DNA from 3 places in the Streptomyces sp. NPDC002734 genome. Region 1 is predicted to be linked to each of the others. Evidence: predicted binding sites of a transcription regulator. Region 1 holds the regulator's gene; each other region holds the start of a gene.

Region 1 (6,838 bases):
GACGACGACTGGCGCGCCTCGCTGGAGGCCGCGCTGGGCGCCGGTCCCGACCACGTCTCGGCGTACGCGCTGATCGTCGAGGACGGCACCGGGCTGGCCCGCCGCATCAAGCGCGGCGAGGTCCCGATGACCGACGACGACGTGCACGCCGACCGCTACCTGATCGCCGAGGAGATGCTCTCGGCGGCCGGGCTCGACTGGTACGAGGTCTCCAACTGGGCCGCCTCCGACGCGGCCCGCTGCCTGCACAACGAGCTGTACTGGCGCGGCGCCGACTGGTGGGGCGCCGGACCGGGCGCGCACAGTCACGTCGGGGGCGTGCGGTGGTGGAACGTCAAGCACCCGGGCGCCTACGCGGCGGCCCTCGCCGAAGGGCGCTCCCCGGGCGCCGGACGCGAGCTGCTCTCCGCCGAGGACCGGCGCGTCGAGCGGATCCTGCTGGAGCTGAGGCTGGTGGACGGCGTCCCCTTGGACCTGCTGCGCCCGGCCGGCCGCGCCGCCGCCGACCGCGCCCTCGCGGACGGCCTGCTGCGCTCCGAGTCCTTCGCCGCCGGCCGCGCCGCGCTGACCCTGCGCGGCCGCCTCCTGGCCGACGCGGTGGTCCGGGACCTGGTGGACTGAGCGGCCCGCCACTCGTGAGGGTGAGTCCGTGCGGTCAGGCCCCCCGGTGCCTACGCTGTTCGTAAGCTGCCGCTGACAATGCGCGACGCGGCGGACCGGGAGGCTCACGGAGATGACCGCTGTGGACGAGCGAGGGATGGCCGACTTCTTCGCGGACTTCGAACCGCCCGAAGGCGCCAAGGCGGAGCTTCTGCGGGGGGACATCGTGATGATGGCCGGCCCCGATCTGGTGCACAACCGGATCGTCACCGAGGTGCAGGACCAGATTCCCCGCGCCCGCTGGGAACGCCTGCAGACACAGGACGTGGACATCGTCGGGGAGGCCAGCGAGCCGGTGCCCGATCTGGTGGTTCTCGAGGCGGGGCGCGGCCCGGCATCGGGCCGGCTGCTGCCGTCGCATCTGATCACGCTGGTGGTCGAGGTGGTCTCCCGGACCAGCGTCGACCGCGACTACGGTGTCAAGCGGCTGATCTACGCGGCCGGCGACGTCCCGGGCTACCTGATCATCGATCCGATCATGGCGCACTGCGTGCTGTACACCGAGCCGGCAGGACAGGGCGAGGACGCCGACTACCAGGTACAGCGGATCACCAAGTTCGGCGATCCGCTGCCGGTGGGCCCGCTGGGAATCGAACTGGAGACGGCGGCCTTCGGGGCGTACGAGGGGGTCAGGCCTCACTCGAGGCCGTGACGAAGTCGATCAGTTCCTCGACGCGGCCCAGGAGCTCGGGCTCCAGGTCCTTCCAGTCGCGGACCCGGGAGAGGATGTGGCGCCAGGCGGCGCCGGTGTTGTCGGGCCAGCCGAGGGCGCGGCAGACGCCGGTCTTCCAGTCCTGGCCGCGCGGGATCACCGGCCAGGCCTCGATGCCCAGCGCGGAGGGCTTCACGGCCTGCCAGATGTCGATGTAGGGGTGGCCGACCACCAGGGCGTGGTCGCTGGTGACGGCCTCGGCGATGCGCCACTCCTTGGAGCCGGGCACCAGGTGGTCGACCAGGACGCCCAGCCGCGCGTCGGGGCCCGGGGCGAACTCCTCGACCACGGCCGGCAGGTCGTCCACGCCCTCCAGGTACTCCACGACCACGCCCTCGACGCGCAGGTCGTCGCCCCACACCTTCTCGACCAGCTCGGCGTCGTGCCGTCCCTCGACGTAGATGCGCCCCGCGCGGGCCACCCGCGCCCGCGCGCCGGGAACGGCGATCGAGCCGGAGGCGGTGCGCGAGGGGCGCTTCGGGGCGGCCGCGGCGGCGCGGACCAGGGTCACCGGGCGGCCCTCCAGCAGGAAGGCGGCCGGGGCCAGCGGGAAGACGCGGTGCTTGCCGTGCCGGTCCTCCAGGGTGACCGTGCCGGCCTCGCAGCCCACCACGGCCCCGCAGAACCCGGTGGCGGGGTCCTCCACGACCAGACCGGGCTCCGCGGGAACCTCGGGTACCGGCTTGGGCTTCTTCCACGACGGCGTGAGGTCGGGGGAGTACTGGCGCATTCGGCTGACGATAGGAGAAACGGCGGGGCTCGCCCAGGCGACACGCCCTCCCGCCGCCTCCCACCGGCTCACCAGGCCGTGCCGAACCTCCGGGACAGCTCCTCCCGCTGCCGCCGCACGAAGGCGGCGTCCACCACCGCCCCGTGCCCGGGCACGTAGAGCGCGTCCTCGCCGCCCAGCTCCAGCAGCCGGGTGAGGGCCGCCGCCCAGCGGGAGGGCACCGCGTCCTGTCCGGCCTGCGGTTCGCCGGACTCCTCGACCAGGTCGCCGCAGAACACCACCGGGCGCGGCCCCGGCACCAGGACCGCCAGGTCGTGCGCGGTGTGGCCCGGCCCCATGGCGGTCAGCACCGGGCGGACGCCGCCGCCCAGCTCCAGCACGTGGTCGTGGTGCACCTCGTGCCGCGGCACGGTCAGCGACTCCAGCGCCGTGTCCGCCGCCTCCGTGGTCAGGCCGTTCGCCACCGCGTCGGCCCGCAGGGCGTCCCGTCCCTCGGCGGAGGCCAGCAGCGCGCCGCAGCCGACCGCGGCGTGCACCTCCGCCCCGGCGAACACCCCGGCGCCGAACACGTGGTCGAAGTGAGGATGGGTGAGGGCCACATGCGTGACGCGCCGCCCCGCCCCCAGGGACTCCTCCGCCTCCTGGCGGATCCGTGTGCCCTCCGCCACACTCGAGCCCGCGTCCACCAGCAACGCCCCGTCGGGCCCGGCCACCAGGCCCACCGTGCAGTCCCAGACGGGCAGCCGCAGCCGCCCCACACCGGGGGCCAGCGCCTCCCAGCCGAGACTTTCCCCTCCACCAAGGGCTTCCCAGGTCACGCTCATGGGGCGACGCTATCGGGACCGCACGGCGACCGCCCTTGCCCGCGCCGTACCCTCCGGCCGTACACTGACTGGTAATGACTGGCACTCGCGGAAGCAGAGTGCCAGTCGACGCAAGGGGCAGAAGCGGTGAGGCCGAGCCGACATCCGGAGGTGTGCGCGATGCTGAGTGAACGCAGGCTGCAGGTGTTGCGCGCCATCGTCCAGGACTACGTCGGGACCGAGGAGCCGGTGGGCTCCAAGGCCCTCACCGAGCGGCACAGCCTCGGTGTGTCCCCCGCGACGGTGCGCAACGACATGTCCGCGCTGGAGGAGGAGGGCTACATCGCCCAGCCCCACACCAGCGCGGGGCGGATCCCCACCGACAAGGGCTACCGGCTCTTCGTCGACCGACTGGCCGACGTGAAGCCGATGACCCAGCCCGAGCGGCGCGCCATCCAGAACTTCCTGGACGGCGCCGTCGACCTCGACGACGTGGTGGCCCGCACGGTGCGGCTGCTGGCGCAGCTGACCCGGCAGGTCGCGGTCGTCCAGTATCCGTCGCTCACGCGTTCGGCGGTGCGGCACGTGGAGCTGCTGGCGCTCGCGCCGGCCCGGGTGATGCTGGTGCTGATCACCGACACCGGCCGGGTCGAGCAGCGCCTGATCGACTGCCCCGCCCCGATCGGCGAGAACACCCTCGCCGACCTCCGCGCCCGGCTCAACAGCCGGGTCACCGGGCGCCGGTTCACCGACGTCCCGCTGCTGGTGCAGGACCTGCCGGAGGCCTTCGAGCAGGAGGACCGCGGGACGGTCGCCTCGGTGCTCTCCACCCTGCTGGAGACGCTCGTCGAGCGGACCGAGGAGCGGCTGATGATCGGCGGCACCGCCAACCTGACCCGCTTCACACATGATTTTCCCCTCACCATCCAGCCCGTCCTGGAGGCGCTCGAGGAGCAGGTCGTGCTCCTCAAGCTCCTTGGGGAGGCTCAGGATTCGGCCATGACCGTCCGTATCGGTCATGAGAACGAGTACGAGGGACTCAACTCCACGTCCGTCGTGTCGGTGGGCTACGGTTCGGGCGGCGAGGCAGTCGCCAAGCTCGGCGTGGTCGGACCGACCCGCATGGATTACCCGGGAACGATGGGAGCAGTACGCGCAGTGGCACGGTACGTCGGACAGATCCTGGCGGAGTCGTAAGTGGCCACGGACTACTACGCCGTACTCGGCGTGCGCCGCGACGCGTCCCAGGACGAGATCAAGAAGGCGTTCCGGAGGCTCGCCCGCGAGCTGCACCCGGACGTCAATCCCGATCCGAAGACGCAGGAGCGGTTCAAGGAGATCAACGCCGCCTACGAGGTGCTCTCGGACCCGCAGAAGAAGCAGGTCTACGACCTCGGCGGCGACCCGCTCTCCCAGGCCGGCGGCGCCGGCGCGGGTGCGGGCGGCTTCGGGGCCGGCGGCTTCGGCAACTTCTCCGACATCATGGACGCCTTCTTCGGCACGGCCTCGCAGCGCGGACCGCGCTCGCGGACCCGCCGTGGTCAGGACGCCATGATCCGGCTGGACGTCGAGCTGACCGAGGCGGCCTTCGGGACCACCAAGGAACTCCAGGTCGACACGGCCGTGGTCTGCAAGACCTGTCACGGCGAGGGCGCCGCCCCCGGCACCTCCGCGCAGACCTGTGACATGTGCCGCGGCCGCGGCGAGGTGTCCCAGGTGACGCGGTCCTTCCTCGGCCAGGTCATGACCTCGCGGCCCTGCCCCCAGTGCCAGGGCTTCGGCACGGTCGTGCCCAACCCGTGCCCCGAGTGCGCGGGCGACGGCCGGGTGCGCTCGCGCCGGACGCTGACCGTGAAGATCCCCGCCGGCGTGGACAACGGCACCCGGATCCAGCTGGCCGGCGAGGGCGAGGTCGGCCCGGGCGGAGGCCCGGCCGGCGACCTGTACGTCGAGATCCACGAGCTGCCGCACGAGACGTTCCAGCGGCGCGGGGACGACCTGCACTGCACGGTGACGATCCCGATGACGGCGGCGGCGCTCGGCACCAAGGTGCCGCTGGAGACGCTCGACGGCCTCGAGGAGGTCGACATCCGTCCCGGCACGCAGTCCGGGCAGTCGATCCCGCTGCACGGGCGCGGCGTCACCCACCTGCGCGGCGGCGGGCGCGGCGACCTCATCGTGCACGTCGAGGTGCTGACGCCGACGAAGCTGGACCCGGAGCAGGAGCGGGTGCTGCGCGAACTGGCCAAGCTGCGCGGGGAGGAGCGGCCCACCGGGCAGTTCCAGCCCGGTCAGCAGGGGCTGTTCTCCCGGCTGAAGGACGCGTTCAACGGGCGCTGAGGCGCCCCCCGGGGGTCGTCGCGGACCGGTGCGGTCCGCGACGGCTCCCGTTCATGTCTTCGCCCACGCACTGCCCCGACCACCGCGCCTGGAGGCGTAGTTGACCGCCCCCGTCTTCGTCGTCGACGAGCTCTCCCCGCACGGGTCCACGCATCTCCTGGAGGGCCCGGAGGGCCGGCACGCCGTGTCGGTCAAGCGGCTCCAGCCGGGCGAGGCGGTGGTGCTCACCGACGGCCGCGGCCACTGGGCCGAGGGCGTCGTCGAGGCCGCCGAGGGCAAGGACCGGCTGGTCGTCGGCGGCCTCGCGGAGGTCCGTGAGGAGCCCGCGCCGAGCCCGCGGATCACGGTGGTGCAGGCGCTGCCCAAGGGCGACCGGGGCGAGCTGGCGGTGGAGACCATGACCGAGACCGGGGTGGACGCGATCGTCCCCTGGTCCGCGGCACGCTGCATCACGCAGTGGAAGGGCGAGCGGGGGGCCAAGGCGCTGGCCAAGTGGCGGGCCACCGCGCGGGAGGCGGGCAAGCAGTCGCGGCGGACGCGGTTCCCCGAGGTCGCGGAGCTCGCGAGCGGCAAGCAGGTCGCGGCGCTGCTCGCCCGGGCGGACTTCGCGGCGGTCCTGCACGAGGACCGGGACTTCCCCAGTGAGGCGCTGGCCACGTGCGAGCTGCCGGCGTCGGGGGAGATCGTGCTGGTCGTGGGGCCCGAGGGCGGGGTCTCGCCGCAGGAGCTGGAGCTGTTCGCCGAGGCGGGGGCGGGGGCGTACCGGCTGGGCCGGTCCGTGCTGCGGACCTCCACGGCGGGGACCGCGGCCGTCGCGTTGCTGCTCGGCCGCACGGGGCGCTGGTCCTAGCGGGACCCCTGCCGCGGGGGTCCGGCCCCCGCGGTGCTCCGCCGCACGGGGTGCCGGCACCTGCCGCGAGGCTGCGGTGGGGGTGGCCTGCGCCTGCGGGGCGAGCCGTCACGTGGTTGCCGTGAGGCGGCGCGACGGGTGGTCGGCGCCTGGTGGTGCGAGCCGCCCTGTGCGTACGCACCGCCCTGCGCCCGCCCGTGCCGCCCCCTGGGCGGCCCAGCCGCCCGCAGGGTGAACGGGCTACCAGAGGTGGTCGGCGGCCCAGCCGCCCGCAGGGTGGGCGGGTCGCCCAAGGGGAAGCGCCGAAGGCCCCGGGGCGTGATCGGTGGAAAGGCTGTTGGGGGACGGGGGTCGCTGCTTAGGCTGACCGGGTGACGAAGTCTGCCTCGACGCTCGCTCCCGCGTATCTCCGCTTCCCGCACCTGCACGGCGACCTGGTCGCCTTCACCGCCGAGGACGACGTCTGGGTCGCCCCGCTCGACGGCGGCCGGGCCTGGCGGGTCAGCGCGGACAACATGCCGGTCAACCACCCCCGCATCTCCCCGGACGGCGCCCACGTCGCCTGGACCTCGGCCCGCGACGGCGCCCCCGAGGCGTACGCCGCCCCCGTGGACGGCGGCCCCGCGCGGCGCCTGACGCACTGGGGCGCGCCCACCACCCGGGTCCGCGGCTGGACCCCGGACGGGCGGGTCCTGGTGACCTCCGCCCACGGCGAGGCCACCCTGCGCCGCTCCTGGGCCCGC
Region 2 (6,838 bases), on a different contig from region 1:
CCGGCTAGGGAAGGTGCCAAATCCGTCTCACGGCGAAGACGCCGCTGAGGAAGATGAGGAGAAAGGGCCTCGCCTCTCATGGCTGTACAGACTGTCACGACCGATTCCGCGTCCACGACGACCTCCGCCGCCTCTGTCGATCTCGGTCCGGCCACCGCGCTCTCCTGTCGCGAATGCGGCCACCGCGTCCCGCTCGGCCCCGTCTTCGCCTGCGAAGAGTGTTTCGGGCCCCTCGAGATCGCCTACGACTTCTCCTCCTACGAGGCCGGGGAACTGCGCCGTCGCATCGAGGCCGGTCCCGCCAACATCTGGCGCTACGCCCCGCTGCTGCCCGTGCCGGCCGACGTCGCCGACAAGCCCAACCTGAACCCGGGCTGGACCAAGCTGGTCAAGGCCGACAACCTGGCCCGCGAGCTCGGCGTCACCGGCGGCCTGTACGTCAAGGACGACTCCGGCAACCCGACGCACTCCTTCAAGGACCGCGTGGTCGCCCAGGCCCTCGAGGCCGCCCGCGCCTTCGGCTTCACCACCCTCTCCTGCTCCTCCACCGGCAACCTGGCCGGCGCGGTCGGCGCCGCCGCCGCCCGGGCCGGCTTCCGCTCGTGCGTGTTCATCCCGCACGACCTGGAGCAGGGCAAGGTCGTCATGGCCGCGGTCTACGGCGGCGAGCTGGTCGGCATCGACGGCAACTACGACGACGTGAACCGCTTCTGCTCCGAGCTGATCGGCGACCCGGCCGGCGAGGGCTGGGGCTTCGTCAACGTCAACCTGCGCCCGTACTACGGCGAGGGCTCCAAGACGCTGGCGTACGAGATCTGCGAGCAGCTCGGCTGGCGGCTGCCGGACCAGCTGGTGATCCCGATCGCCTCCGGCTCGCAGTTCACCAAGATCGACAAGGGCCTCAAGGAGCTCATCGCGCTCGGTCTGGTCGAGGACAAGCCGTACCGGCTGTTCGGCGCCCAGGCGAACGGCTGCTCGCCGGTCTCCGTCGCCTACAAGGCCGGCCACGACGTGGTCCGCCCGCAGAAGCCGGACACCATCGCCAAGTCGCTGGCCATCGGCAACCCGGCGGACGGCCCGTACGTCCTGGACATCGCCCGCCGCACCGGCGGCGCGGTGGAGGACGTCACGGACGAGGAGGTCGTGGCGGGCATCCGGCTGCTGGCCCGCACCGAGGGCATCTTCGCCGAGACGGCGGGCGGCGTGACGGTCGGCGTCACCCGCAAGCTGATCGAGAACGGTCTGCTGGACCCCACGCTCACCACGGTCGTCCTCAACACCGGCGACGGCCTCAAGACGCTGGACGCGGTGGCCGACCAGGGCCTCACCGCGACCATCCGTCCGAGCCTGGAGTCCTTCCGCGAGGCCGGCCTCGCCTGACGGCCGCCGCCGTCGCCACCCCGGGCCGCGGTCCGTCCGTCCCGTCACCCGCTCACCGTCATCGGAGGTCACCCCGCATGAGCGTCACCGTCCGCATCCCCACCATCCTCCGCACCTACACCGGCGGACAGGCCGAGGTGGACGCCGAGGGCGCCACCCTGGGCGAGGTCATCGCCGACCTGGAGAAGAACCACACCGGCATCGCCGCGCGCGTGCTCGACGACCAGGGCAAGCTGCGGCGCTTCGTCAACGTCTACGTGAACGACGACGACGTGCGGTTCGAGCAGGGTCTGGAGACTGCGACGCCCGCGGGCGGCAACGTCTCGATCATTCCCGCGGTGGCCGGCGGCGCCTGACGGCCACGCATTTTCCCGCCCGCCTTTCCGGTGCCGCGTTTCGGGTACCACCCCCGCGTGCCGCCTTTCCGCCTCCGGAAAGGCGGCACCGCCGTTTTCCCGCACCGCCGCTTTCACGCGCCGCCCTCTCCGGGTCGTACCGGCTCCATGCCGGCGTCACATTTCATCGACAAGCGGAAGCGGCGATTCTGCATGATTGGGCGCGGTACAGTTGGGGTATCCCGCGCCGAACTCGGGCCGGGCGCCGACGGGTTCCTGCCTCCCGCACGACAAGAAGCAGCCAAACTGCGCGGGTCTTTTGCGCGGTTCGCTCCTTCTGTCCGCCCCGACTTGCCCTGAATTCCGGCGAAATCTCAGCATATTCCTGGCTGCCCGTCTCCAGAATTGTCGTCGGAATGACCTGTTGCAGAGGGCAGTTGGACAGATACATTCGGCCGCGGTCGACGCGTTCCGGCGCACGCCCGTCGCTCTCGGCGGCGGGTGAGGTCTGACCCGGATCCGCGAAGTGTGGATCTGTGCAAGGGCCAGTAATAGGGGAGTTAGGCATGGCTCAGGGCACCGTCAAGTGGTTCAACGCGGAGAAGGGGTACGGCTTCATCGCGGTCGACGGTGGTGCGGACGTCTTCGTGCACTACAGCGCGATTCAGATGGACGGCTACCGCACCCTCGAGGAAGGCCAGCGGGTCGAGTTCGAGATCTCGCAGGGCCAGAAGGGGCCGCAGGCGGACATGGTCCGACTGGCTGCCGGCTGAACGTCTCGACCGAACATCCTGACGTGACATCGGGCCCGCGGCCCCCTCGGGGGGCCGCGGGCTCCTTGCGTTCCCGGTGACCCTCCCGCCCCACCCCTCCTCCCCCTCCCGCCCTTGTGCGCCCGGGCCGTCCGGCGCCCCGACGGGGGCGCGCGAGGGTGTCCAGGGGGCGGGAAACGGGGGTGGGATCGGGGGAGTGTCTTGCACTCGCAGGGGGCGAGTGCTAATTATTGCGTTAGCACTCTGAAGGTGAGAGTGACAACGATGGACCGGGTCGGTGAGGTCCGCGTTGCTGTTGGCGGGGAAGGAACCGTCCGGCACGCAGGCCGTCCGTCGCGGGCGCGGGCGCGGTCCGAAGGAATCACCCCCAGTCCTGGGAGGACCACTTCACATGGCCAAGATCATCGCGTTCGACGAGGAGGCGCGGCGCGGCCTCGAGCGCGGCATGAACCAGCTCGCGGACGCCGTCAAGGTGACGCTCGGCCCCAAGGGCCGCAACGTCGTCCTCGAGAAGAAGTGGGGCGCCCCCACGATCACCAACGATGGTGTTTCCATCGCCAAGGAGATCGAGCTCGAGGACCCGTACGAGAAGATCGGCGCCGAGCTGGTCAAGGAAGTCGCCAAGAAGACGGACGACGTCGCCGGCGACGGTACGACCACCGCGACCGTGCTCGCCCAGGCGCTGGTCCGTGAGGGCCTGCGCAACGTGGCGGCCGGCGCCAACCCGATGGCCCTCAAGCGCGGTATCGAGAAGGCCGTCGAGGCCGTCTCCGGCGCCCTGCTCGAGCAGGCCAAGGAGATCGAGACCAAGGAGCAGATCGCCTCCACCGCCTCCATCTCCGCCGCCGACACCCAGATCGGCGAGCTCATCGCCGAGGCGATGGACAAGGTCGGCAAGGAAGGCGTCATCACGGTCGAGGAGTCCCAGACCTTCGGTCTGGAGCTCGAGCTCACCGAGGGCATGCGCTTCGACAAGGGCTACATCTCGGCGTACTTCGCGACCGACATGGAGCGCATGGAGGCGTCGCTCGAGGACCCCTACATCCTCATCGCCAACTCCAAGATCTCCTCGGTCAAGGACCTGCTCCCGCTCCTCGAGAAGGTCATGCAGTCGGGCAAGCCGCTGCTGATCATCGCCGAGGACGTCGAGGGCGAGGCCCTGTCGACCCTGGTGGTCAACAAGATCCGCGGCACCTTCAAGTCCGTCGCGGTCAAGGCCCCGGGCTTCGGCGACCGCCGCAAGGCCATGCTCGGCGACATCGCCATCCTCACGGGCGGCGAGGTCATCTCCGAGGAGGTCGGCCTCAAGCTGGAGAACGCGTCCCTGGACCTCCTGGGCCGCGCCCGCAAGGTCGTCATCACCAAGGACGAGACCACCATCGTCGACGGCTCCGGCTCCGCCGACCAGGTCCAGGGCCGGGTCAACCAGATCCGCGCCGAGATCGAGAACAGCGACTCGGACTACGACCGCGAGAAGCTGCAGGAGCGCCTGGCGAAGCTCGCCGGCGGTGTCGCGGTCATCAAGGCCGGCGCCGCCACCGAGGTGGAGCTCAAGGAGCGCAAGCACCGCATCGAGGACGCCGTCCGCAACGCGAAGGCCGCCGTCGAGGAGGGCATCGTCGCCGGTGGTGGCGTGGCCCTGCTGCAGGCCTCCCAGGTCTTCGAGAAGCTGGAGCTCGAGGGTGACGAGGCGACCGGCGCTCAGGCCGTGAAGCTCGCGCTCGAGGCCCCGCTGAAGCAGATCGCCGTCAACGCCGGCCTCGAGGGCGGCGTCGTGGTGGAGAAGGTCCGCAACCTCACCCCGGGTCACGGCCTCAACGCCGCGACCGGCGAGTACGTCGACCTGATCGCCGAGGGCATCATCGACCCGGCGAAGGTGACCCGTTCCGCGCTGCAGAACGCCGCCTCCATCGCCGCGCTGTTCCTCACCACCGAGGCCGTCATCGCCGACAAGCCGGAGAAGGCCGCCGCGGCCGCTCCGGGCGGCATGCCGGGCGGTGACATGGACTTCTGAGCCTGACGGCTCGAAGCCCTGACGCACGCGTCACGCAGGAGGGCGGCACCCACCACGGGTGCCGCCCTTCGGCGTTCTCGCGTACCGGGTGCGGGTGCGGGTGCGGGTGCCGGTGCGGGTGCGGAACGGCTCCGGCGCGGGTGCGGTGCCGTGCGGCCCGTGTGCCGATCGTCACCGGCGGCGGGGAATGCCCCGGCATACCGACTGGTTCGCACAAGTACGCGGACGCGCACGCCGTCGGACGGCGTACGCGCCCGCGCAGTGTGAACAAGACCGATCGCTGACCGCCCCTCCCCTAGGAGCCCCACCGTGACCGTCGCCACCGGTGCCGAGATCGCCGACCGCGCCTCCCGGGTCCTGGCCCGCCCGCTCACCATCAACGGCATGACGCTGCGCAACCGTCTGGTGATGCCGCCCATGACCCGCAAGTTCTCCCCGGGCGGCGTGCCGGGCGAGGACGTCGTCGCCTACTACCGGCGGCGCGCCGCGGCCGAGGTCGGGCTGATCGTGACCGAGGGAACGTACGTCGACCGTCCGGCCGCCGGTGACAGCCGCCGGGTGCCGCGCTTCCACGGCGAGGACGCGCTGGCCGGCTGGCGCGAGGTCGTCGAGGCGGTTCACGCCGAGGGCGGGAAGATCGTCCCGCAGCTGTGGCACGTCGGCATGACCCGCCCGGAGGGCCGCGGCCCGTCCCCGGACGCCCCGTCCGAGGGCCCGTCGGGCCTGCTGCTGAACGGTGAGGCGGCCCCGAACGGCCGCGCGATGACCCAGGAGGACATCGACGCCACCGTCGCCGCCTTCGCCCGGGCCGCCGCCGACGCCGAGCGCGTCGGCTTCGACGGCATCGAGCTGCACGGCGCCCACGGCTACCTGATCGACCAGTTCCTGTGGGAGCGCACCAACCGCCGCACCGACAAGTACGGCGGCGACGCGGTGGCCCGCACCCGCTTCGCGGTGGAGATCGTCGAGGCGGTCCGCGCCGCGGTCTCGCCCGACTTCCCGGTCATCTTCCGCTTCTCGCAGTGGAAGTCCGAGGCCTACGACGCCAAGCTGGCGACCACCCCGGAGGAGCTGGAGGCGGTGCTGCGGCCGATCTCCGAGGCCGGCGTGGACGCCTTCCACGCCTCCACCCGCCGCTACTGGCTGCCCGAGTTCGAGGGCTCCGACCTCAACCTGGCCGCCTGGACGAAGAAGCTGCTCGGCAAGCCGGTGATCACCGTCGGCTCGGTGGGCCTGGACGGCAACTTCACCGACGCCTTCGCCGGCAAGGGCTCCCCGGTGCGCGCCGTCGACGACCTGCTGGACAGCGTGGAGCGCGAGGAGGTCGACCTGGTGGCGGTCGGCCGCGCGCTGCTCCAGGACCCCGAGTGGGGCGCCAAGCTGCTCGGCGGGCGCACGGACGAGATGTCCTCGTACGACCCCGCCTCGCTGATGAACCTGCACTGATCCCCGACCCACACCACCGCCGGGACGCGAACGGGCCCGGGGCGCGGATCGTCTCCGCGCCCCGGGCCCTTCCCGTCGCCGTCGCCGTCCGGCGGGGCCGTGCGTCCCCGTCGCCGTCGCCGTCCGACCGGGCCGCGCGGCCCGGTCAGCCCATCGGTTCGACGGGGACGACCCGGGGTTCGCCCCAGACGCGCAGCACCTCGTAGTCGGTGAACTCGTGCACCAGCCGGTACGCCATGGCGGGGCGCGGGGAGCGGCGCTCGGCGGCCAGGAACAGCTCGGCCTCCCGACGGTCCCGGCGCGGCGTGCCGCACAGCTCCCAGGCGCGGCCGTTCCACGCCTCCGGCAGCCAGCGCTGCTGCGGCTGGGGACGGTCGCCGTGCATCCCGTACCGCGACGGCACCGGGTCCACCGGGCGGTCCGGGACCGGGCCGCCGCTGAGCCGGGCCCTGCGGGCCGAGCGGCGGCGGGTCTCGCAGAGCAGGCACAGGTCCGGCGCGCTCGCGTCCACCGGCCCGTTGGGGTGTTCCGGGCAGCGGGTGGCCGGGGCGGCCGTGGTGACGGTGTCCTCCAGCAGCTCCATCGCGCGCCGCAGGTCGCCCTTCAGCTCGTGCAGCCGCGAGTCGGGGGTGTCGGCACCCAGGGCCTCCCCGTGCTCGCCGAGCACGCGCAGGGCGCGGCCCAGGGCGTTGAGCTGTGCGTGGTTCACGGCGGTGCGGTCCTTTCCGGGACGTGACGGGACCGGCGCGACGGTGCGGGAGCGGGACCGGCCGGGAGCCGGAGCCCTGCGCTTCGCGGTGACGTCGCGGCGGGCCACGGGTCGGAGTGCGTCGGAGTGCGGCTTCCAGCGTCGCACACGCCGTGCCGGCCCCCGGAGCGCGTGCGGTGGG
Region 3 (6,838 bases), on a different contig from region 1:
GTCCTCGGTCGAGACCTTGCCGCCGCCCTCGATCTTCGCCTTGACCAGGTCGTTGATCCGCTGACTGCGGGCGCCGTAGGACCAGTCGCCGGTCAGCAGGTACGGGTAGGCGTCCTCGTCGACCACGGCCTGGTTGGCGGTGACGATGTAGCCGCGCTCCGGGTTGAACTCGTAGGGCAGCTCGTCCTGGTCGATCCAGCCGGTCCAGCGGGCGGCACGCTCCCAGCCGGGCGCCGGGAGCGCGCCGTCGTAGCCCTCGGCGCGGACCGGGATGCGGCCCGGCAGCTGGTAGCCGATGTTCTTCCGGTCGGCGTAGACGAGGTTCTGCGAGGGCACCTCGAACAGCTCGGCGGCCTTGCGGAACTCCTGCCAGTTCCGCGCCGTGTTGATGGCGAAGACGGCGTCCATGGTGCTGCCCGGGTCGAGCGCGGTCCACCGCAGCGAGACCCCGTAGCCGTCGCCCCGGTCGGGTGCGGCGGCCTTCACGCCGGCCTTCCTTCCGACCTGGACGAGCTCGTCGTCGCGGTCGGAGAGGAGCGGGCCGTTGTTGGTCTCGCGGACCACGATCTTCTTGTCGGCCCCGCCGGCGACCTTGATGGTCTCCTCACGGGTCCGGAAGGGGACGGTCTTCCCGTCGTACTGGTAGCCGTCGCGGGTGACCTTCTGCAGGTACAGGTCGCTGACGTCCACGCCGGAGTTGGTCATGCCCCAGGCGATCTGCGCGTTGTGGCCGATGACCACGCCGGGCATGCCGGAGAAGGTGTAACCGGAGACGTCGTAGCGGCAGCTCGCGGAGACGGTGCGGCAGTGCAGGCCCATCTGGTACCAGACCGAGGGCAGCGCGGGCGACAGGTGCGGGTCGTTGGCCAGCAGCGGGGCCCCGCCCACGGTGTGCGATCCGGCGACCACCCAGGAGTTGGAGCCGATGCCGTTGCCGTTGACGCCGACCGCGGTGGGCAGCTCGTCCAGGGCGCCGTAGAGACCGGCGAGCTGGCTCTGCAGCCCGGCCTGGTCCTCCGCCGCGACACCCGGGAGGGTGCCGGCGCCGCCCTGGGCCTGCTCGCTCGCGGTGGCCTTCTGGTCCCAGGTGCCGGTGGCCTGCGAGTATGCGCCCTCCTGCACGATCGTCCGGTTCCGCTCGAACGGGTAGCCCGGGTACAGGTCGGCGATCTGCTTCGCGTCGAGCCTGCTGGTCATCAGCGAACGGTCGATCTCGTCCTGCATGTTGCCGCGCAGGTCCCAGGCCATCGCCTTGAGCCAGGCCACCGAGTCGACGGGGGTCCACGGCTGGGGCGTGTAGTCGCCGGTGAGCGCGAGCGCCGCGTACTCCAGGGAGAGTTCGTCGCCCTCGCGATCGCCGAGGTAGGCGTTGACGCCCTTGGTGTAGGCCCGCAGGTACTTCTTGGTGGAGGCGGACAGCTTCTTGTCGTACTCCTGCTGCGCGACACGGCGCCAGCCGAGGGTGCGCAGGAACTCGTCGGTGCCGACCTGGCTCGCGCCGAACATCTCGGAGAGCCGGCCCGCGGTCAGGTGGCGGCGCACGTCCATCTCGTAGAACCGGTCCTGCGCCTGGACGAATCCCTGCGCCATGAACAGGTCTTCCTCGGAGTCGGCGTAGACGTGCGGCACGCCCTGGCCGTCGCGCCGGACCTCGACCGGGCCGGACAGGCCCTTGAGGGTCAGCGACCCGCTGGTCTGCGGGAACGAGGCACGGACGGTGCTGACCGTCCAGTACCCGCCGTAGACCAGGCCGCCTATGAGCGCGAGGACGACGAGAAGGACCAGGAGTCGGGCTTTGCGCCCCTTCTTCCTGCCGGACTTGCCGGGCTGCTGACCGGAAGAGGCGGTGGTGTTGGGGGGCATCGCTGTCCTTGCTGTCCTCACGCGAGCGGCGGGGCGGGCGGTGGTCAGTTCTGGGCGCGGCGGCGTGGCCCGACGTCGCGCTGGAGCAACGATAGGCGCACGGGGCGCGGCGGCTTGACGCGGCGTCTGTGAAGCCGTGGCATCAGGCGAGCGGGGTGTCCAGGGTGTCCTGTTCGTCCCGATGCGGCGTCCGCAGGGAGCGTCCGCCGGGGCGCGAAGTGGCGAAAGCGCGTCAAGAAAGCGTCAAGAGTTAGGTAAGGTAACGAAAGACCTGCCGATGCCGTCCCGTGCGCACACGGGGCTGTTCGCAGCACCTCGGAGGGAAGGGAAGGGGCGCCAACTGTCTGTCGACCACCTCAACCAGCTTCTGCTCGGCGCCTCGCTCGTCCTCCTGGTGGCCGTGGCCGCCGTGCGCGTGTCCTCACGCAGCGGACTCCCGAGCCTCCTCATCTACCTCGGCATCGGCATCGCGCTGGGCTCCGACGGCATCGCGGGCATCGAGTTCGACAACGCCGCGCTCACCCAGGTCATCGGCTACGCGGCCCTGGTCGTGATCCTCGCCGAGGGCGGACTGGGCACCAAGTGGGGCCAGATCAAACCGGTGCTGCCCGCCGCCGGCGTGCTGGCCTCGGCCGGCGTCGCGGTGAGCGTGACGGTCACCGCCGCGGCCGCCCACTACCTGGCCGGGCTGGAGTGGCGGCAGGCGCTCATCGTGGGCGCGGTGGTCTCCTCGACCGACGCGGCGGCGGTCTTCTCCGTGCTGCGCCGGATCCCCCTGCCGTCCCGCATCACCGGCACCCTGGAGGCCGAGTCGGGCTTCAACGACGCCCCGGTGGTCATCCTGGTCGTCTCCTTCTCCACCGCCGGGCCGTTCGAGCACTGGTACCTGCTGCTGGCGGAGATGGCGATGGAACTGGCGATCGGCGCGGCCGTGGGCCTGGCGGTCGGCTGGCTGGGCGCCTGGGGGCTGCGGCGGGTCGCGCTGCCCGCCTCCGGCCTCTACCCCATCGCCGTGATGTCGATGGCCGTGACGGCCTACGCGGCGGGCGCCATCGCGCACGGCAGCGGCTTCCTCGCGGTCTACCTGGCGTCGATGGTGCTGGGCAACGCCCGGCTGCCCCACCACCCGGCCACCCGCGGCTTCGCCGACGGGCTCGGCTGGATCGCGCAGATCGGCATGTTCGTGCTGCTCGGCCTGCTGGTCAACCCGCGGGAGCTGGGCGACGACATCCTGCCCGCGCTGGTGATCGGCCTGGTCCTGACCATGGTGGCGAGGCCGCTGAGCGTGATCGCCTGCCTGTCGCCGTTCCGGGTGCCCTGGCAGCAGCAGGCGCTGATGTCGTGGGCGGGGCTGCGGGGCGCGGTGCCGATCATCCTGGCCACCATCCCGATGGTGGCCGGGGTGGCGGGCAGCCGCCGGATCTTCAACATCGTCTTCGTGCTGGTCGTGGTCTACACGCTGATCCAGGGGCCGACGCTCCCCTGGCTGGCCCGCAAGCTGCGCCTGGGCGACGACAACGAGGCCTCCGACCTGGGCATCGAGTCCGCGCCGCTGGAGCGGCTGCGCGGGCACCTGCTCTCGCTGACCGTGGACAGGGACTCCCGGATGCACGGCGTCGAGGTCGGCGAGCTCCGGCTGCCGGTGGGCGCCTCGGTCACCCTGGTGGTCCGGGCCGGCGCCTCCTTCGTGCCGTCGCCCGCCACGGTGCTCCAGCGGGGGGACGAGTTGCTGGTGATCGCCACCGACCAGGTGCAGGACGCCGCCGAGCGGCGCCTGCGGGCGGTGGCCCGGGGCGGAAAGCTGGCCGGGTGGCTGGGTACGTCGGGGGCGGCGCGGTAACTCTCCGCCCCCGACGGCGGACGGGGGTCCGCGGTGGTCCGGGGGGTGGTCCGTGCGGTGGTTGCCGCGGTGGTCGCGGCGGTGGTCGTGGCGGTGGTCGTGGCGCTTCTGCACGGTGGTCGCGGCGCTTCCCGCGGTGGTCCGCGCAGTGGTTTCGGTCACCGGACGGGGTGCGGCAGTGGACTGACGGCGAGGAATGCGTCAAGATGGATCGTCGTTAGCACTCATTGAGTGAGAGTGCCAGGAGGAAGACAGTGCCGACCTACCAGTACCAGTGCACCGCGTGCGGCGAGGGCCTCGAGGCGGTGCAGAAGTTCACCGATGACGCTCTGACCGAGTGCCCGAACTGCCAGGGCCGCCTGAAGAAGGTGTTCTCGGCCGTCGGCATCGTCTTCAAGGGCTCCGGGTTCTACCGCAACGACAGCCGCGGCTCCTCGTCGAGCAGCTCCCCGGCCGCGAAGTCCGGCTCCTCGAGCAGCGGCTCGAGCTCGTCGGCCTCGTCCTCCTCCTCGACGTCGGGTTCGTCCACGTCGTCGACGTCGGCCCCCGCCGCCTCGTCGGCGCCGGCCTCGACCTCCTCGTCGAGCAGCAGCTCGGCCGCCTGACCCACACCTCGCGGGCCCCGCCCTCTCCCGGTCGTCACCGGGAGAGGGCGGGGCTTTCGCGCGTCCTGGGGACTCGTCCGGTCCGCGGCGGTGTGCGGGGCCGGACGGTGAGCCGCGGCGGCCGGGCCCGTGTCGGTCCCCGCGGGGGAGGGCCTAAGGTTCGGGCCATGGTGAACACGGTGAGCGCCGAGATCGGCGTGATCGGCGGGTCCGGCTTCTATTCGTTCCTCGACGACGTGACCGAGGTCGCGGTCGAGACCCCCTACGGGCCGCCCAGCGACTCGTTGTTCGTCGGCGAGATCGCCGGCCGCCGGGTGGCGTTCCTGCCCCGGCACGGACGCGGGCACCACCTGCCGCCGCACCGCATCAACTACCGGGCCAACCTCTGGGCGCTGCGGTCGGTGGGCGTCCGGCAGGTCCTCGGCCCCTGCGCGGTCGGCGGCCTGCGGCCCGAGTACGGGCCGGGCACGCTGCTGGTGCCCGACCAGCTGGTGGACCGCACCAAGTCCCGGGCCGGCACCTACTTCGACGGGCTCCCGCTGCCCGACGGCACCGTCCCCAACGTCGTCCACGTCTCCCTCGCCGACCCCTACTGCCCCGCCGGACGGGCCGTCGCCCTCAAAGCGGCGCGCGGCCGCGACTGGGAGGCCGTCGACGGCGGGACCCTGGTGGTGATCGAGGGACCCCGCTTCTCCACCCGCGCCGAGTCCCGCTGGCACGCCGCCCAGGGCTGGTCCGTGGTCGGCATGACCGGGCACCCCGAGGCTCCGCTCGCCCGCGAACTGGAACTCTGCTACACCTCGCTGACCCTGGTCACCGACTTGGACGCGGGCGCCGAGACCGGTGAGGGCGTCTCCCACGAGGAGGTGCTCCAGGTGTTCGGCGCGAACGTGGACCGCATGCGGGACGTCCTGTTCGACGCGGTGGCGGCGCTCCCGGCGTCCGACGCGCGCACCTGCCTCTGCGCCGGTGCGCTGGGCGCCCAGGACCCGGGCTTCGCCCTCCCGTAGCCCATGGGCCCCGTGACCCTGGCGCCTTCTCCCCTGCCTTCACTCTCCCGAGTGAGCTGGGGAGGAGGGTTCGCCGAGGGTTGTCCACAGCCTCCGGCAGGGGTTGCGGAAATGGGTCAGCGTGGGCCCATGAACCTCACGAACACCTGCGCCCCCACTCGCGCCGCGGCCGCGAACGCCGCGAACGCGCACACCGCGCCGCCGCCCTGGCCGGACGCCTGTGCCCACGGCTGCTCCGGTGCCGCCGGCTCCCCCGCCGCCCCGCTGCGGCGGCTCGGGCCGGGCGGGGTGCCCGCCCCCGGCAGCATCCCGCTCTTCGCCCCGCTGCGGGTGCCCGGCGGGCGCCTGCGCGGCGGACGGCCGGCCCGCGCCGCGCCACGGGTGCTCGCCGCCGCGTTGACGGCCGTGGCGGTGACCGCCCTCGCCCCGGGACCGGCCGCTCCTGCCGCACCTGCGGCGTCCTCGGCGTCCTCCGAGACCTCGGCCCGCGTGGGCGGAAGGGCGGCAGTGGGCGCGCTTCAAGGGCTGCCCCCGCCGGACGGGGAGCGGGTGGAGGCGCCGGTGCGGCTCGCGGATCCGGCCGTCGCGGCGCTGCTGCGCCGCGGGGACCTGGTCGACGTGGTGGCCGCCGGACCGCGAGGCCGTCCGCGGGTGCTGGCGCGCGGGGTGCGGGTCGCCCGGCTGCCCGGGCCGCCGCCGGGGCCGCCCGGAGCGACGGACCTCGACATGGGCGGCGCGACCGGCGGGGCGCTCGTGGTGCTCTCCGCGCCCCGCACCGCCGCGGTACGCCTGCTCGGCACGGCGCCGGAGGACCGGCTCACGGTGGCTTTCCGGAGCGGACGTTGAGCGGCGCGGGCACGGCGGCTCGCCGCGGACACAGTGGCCGCGGGCCCGGTGGCTCAGAGGTGGTGCGGCGGCTTCTCGTCGAGGAAGCGGCGGAGGTCCGCGGCGGCGTCCCCACCACCGCGCGAACGCTCCCCCCAGCCACGGTCGGTGTCGTCCGAGGACTGCTGGTCCAGCGGGTCGTCGAAGACCAGCGCGGCCCTGGGCCGACGGGGCGCGGCCGCGACGGTGGGGGCCGCGGCCGCGTCGGTGGGGGCCGGGGCGGCGTCGGCGGCGGGGCCGGACGGCGTCCCGCCGGGGGTACCGGTCCGGGCGTCGGCCGAAGCGTCGGCCTGGGAGTCGGCCTGGGCGTCGTCGGAGGAGGAACTCATCCGTCAAGCGTACGACCGGCGTACGCCTCCGCCTCAGGGCAACCTCCCAGGGGAAGTACGCGTCTCAACAACCGTACGTTTTCTCGGTTCCCGGACATGATGTCCGAGCGAGGGGCTACGGTATGCACCCACAAGGTGACAAGCAGCGACGCTGGGAGCAGCCTTGAGCGTTCCGTACGAGACGGCGGCGTACCCGGAGGAGCACCTGGACCGGCTCCTGGGCCGCGCCCTGAACTCCTTCGAACTGCCCGACGAGGTCCTGACGCGGCTGGACTCCGCGCTGGCGTACGACGGCTCGCTCCATTC

The links. Region 1 encodes HrcA, which represses chaperone genes, less so after heat shock. Its sites were predicted from a motif close to TTNGCACTCNGNNNNNCNGAGTGCNAA; they were not measured.
Region 2: a site for HrcA is predicted at 2,724-2,750, ahead of groL (chaperonin GroEL). Genes of this name have one in related genera too.
Region 3: a site for HrcA is predicted at 3,921-3,947, ahead of ABT026_RS08605 (FmdB family zinc ribbon protein). Genes of this name have one in related genera too.

Annotation. Positions count from the first base shown of each region.
Region 1 covers NZ_JBEOVU010000013.1:57,504-64,341, forward strand. Annotated here, with positions in the region: gene hemW (radical SAM family heme chaperone HemW) at 1-621, shown strand, start outside; gene ABT026_RS14005 (Uma2 family endonuclease) at 734-1,312, shown strand; gene ABT026_RS14010 (DUF3097 domain-containing protein) at 1,290-2,102, opposite strand; gene ABT026_RS14015 (MBL fold metallo-hydrolase) at 2,171-2,926, opposite strand; gene hrcA (heat-inducible transcriptional repressor HrcA) at 3,086-4,102, shown strand; gene dnaJ (molecular chaperone DnaJ) at 4,103-5,245, shown strand; gene ABT026_RS14030 (16S rRNA (uracil(1498)-N(3))-methyltransferase) at 5,346-6,095, shown strand; gene ABT026_RS14035 (S41 family peptidase) at 6,467-6,838, shown strand, end outside.
Region 2 covers NZ_JBEOVU010000005.1:111,076-117,913, forward strand. Annotated here, with positions in the region: SAM riboswitch class I at 1-60, shown strand, start outside; gene thrC (threonine synthase) at 79-1,380, shown strand; gene ABT026_RS06935 (MoaD/ThiS family protein) at 1,458-1,736, shown strand; gene ABT026_RS06940 (cold-shock protein) at 2,282-2,488, shown strand; gene groL (chaperonin GroEL) at 2,880-4,502, shown strand; gene ABT026_RS06950 (NADH:flavin oxidoreductase) at 4,812-5,948, shown strand; gene ABT026_RS06955 (hypothetical protein) at 6,094-6,657, opposite strand.
Region 3 covers NZ_JBEOVU010000007.1:17,281-24,118, reverse strand. Annotated here, with positions in the region: gene ABT026_RS08615 (penicillin acylase family protein) at 1-1,863, opposite strand, end outside; gene ABT026_RS08610 (potassium/proton antiporter) at 2,141-3,703, shown strand; gene ABT026_RS08605 (FmdB family zinc ribbon protein) at 3,958-4,308, shown strand; gene ABT026_RS08600 (S-methyl-5'-thioadenosine phosphorylase) at 4,476-5,318, shown strand; gene ABT026_RS08595 (hypothetical protein) at 5,448-6,164, shown strand; gene ABT026_RS08590 (hypothetical protein) at 6,218-6,532, opposite strand; gene ABT026_RS08585 (DUF6227 family protein) at 6,696-6,838, shown strand, end outside.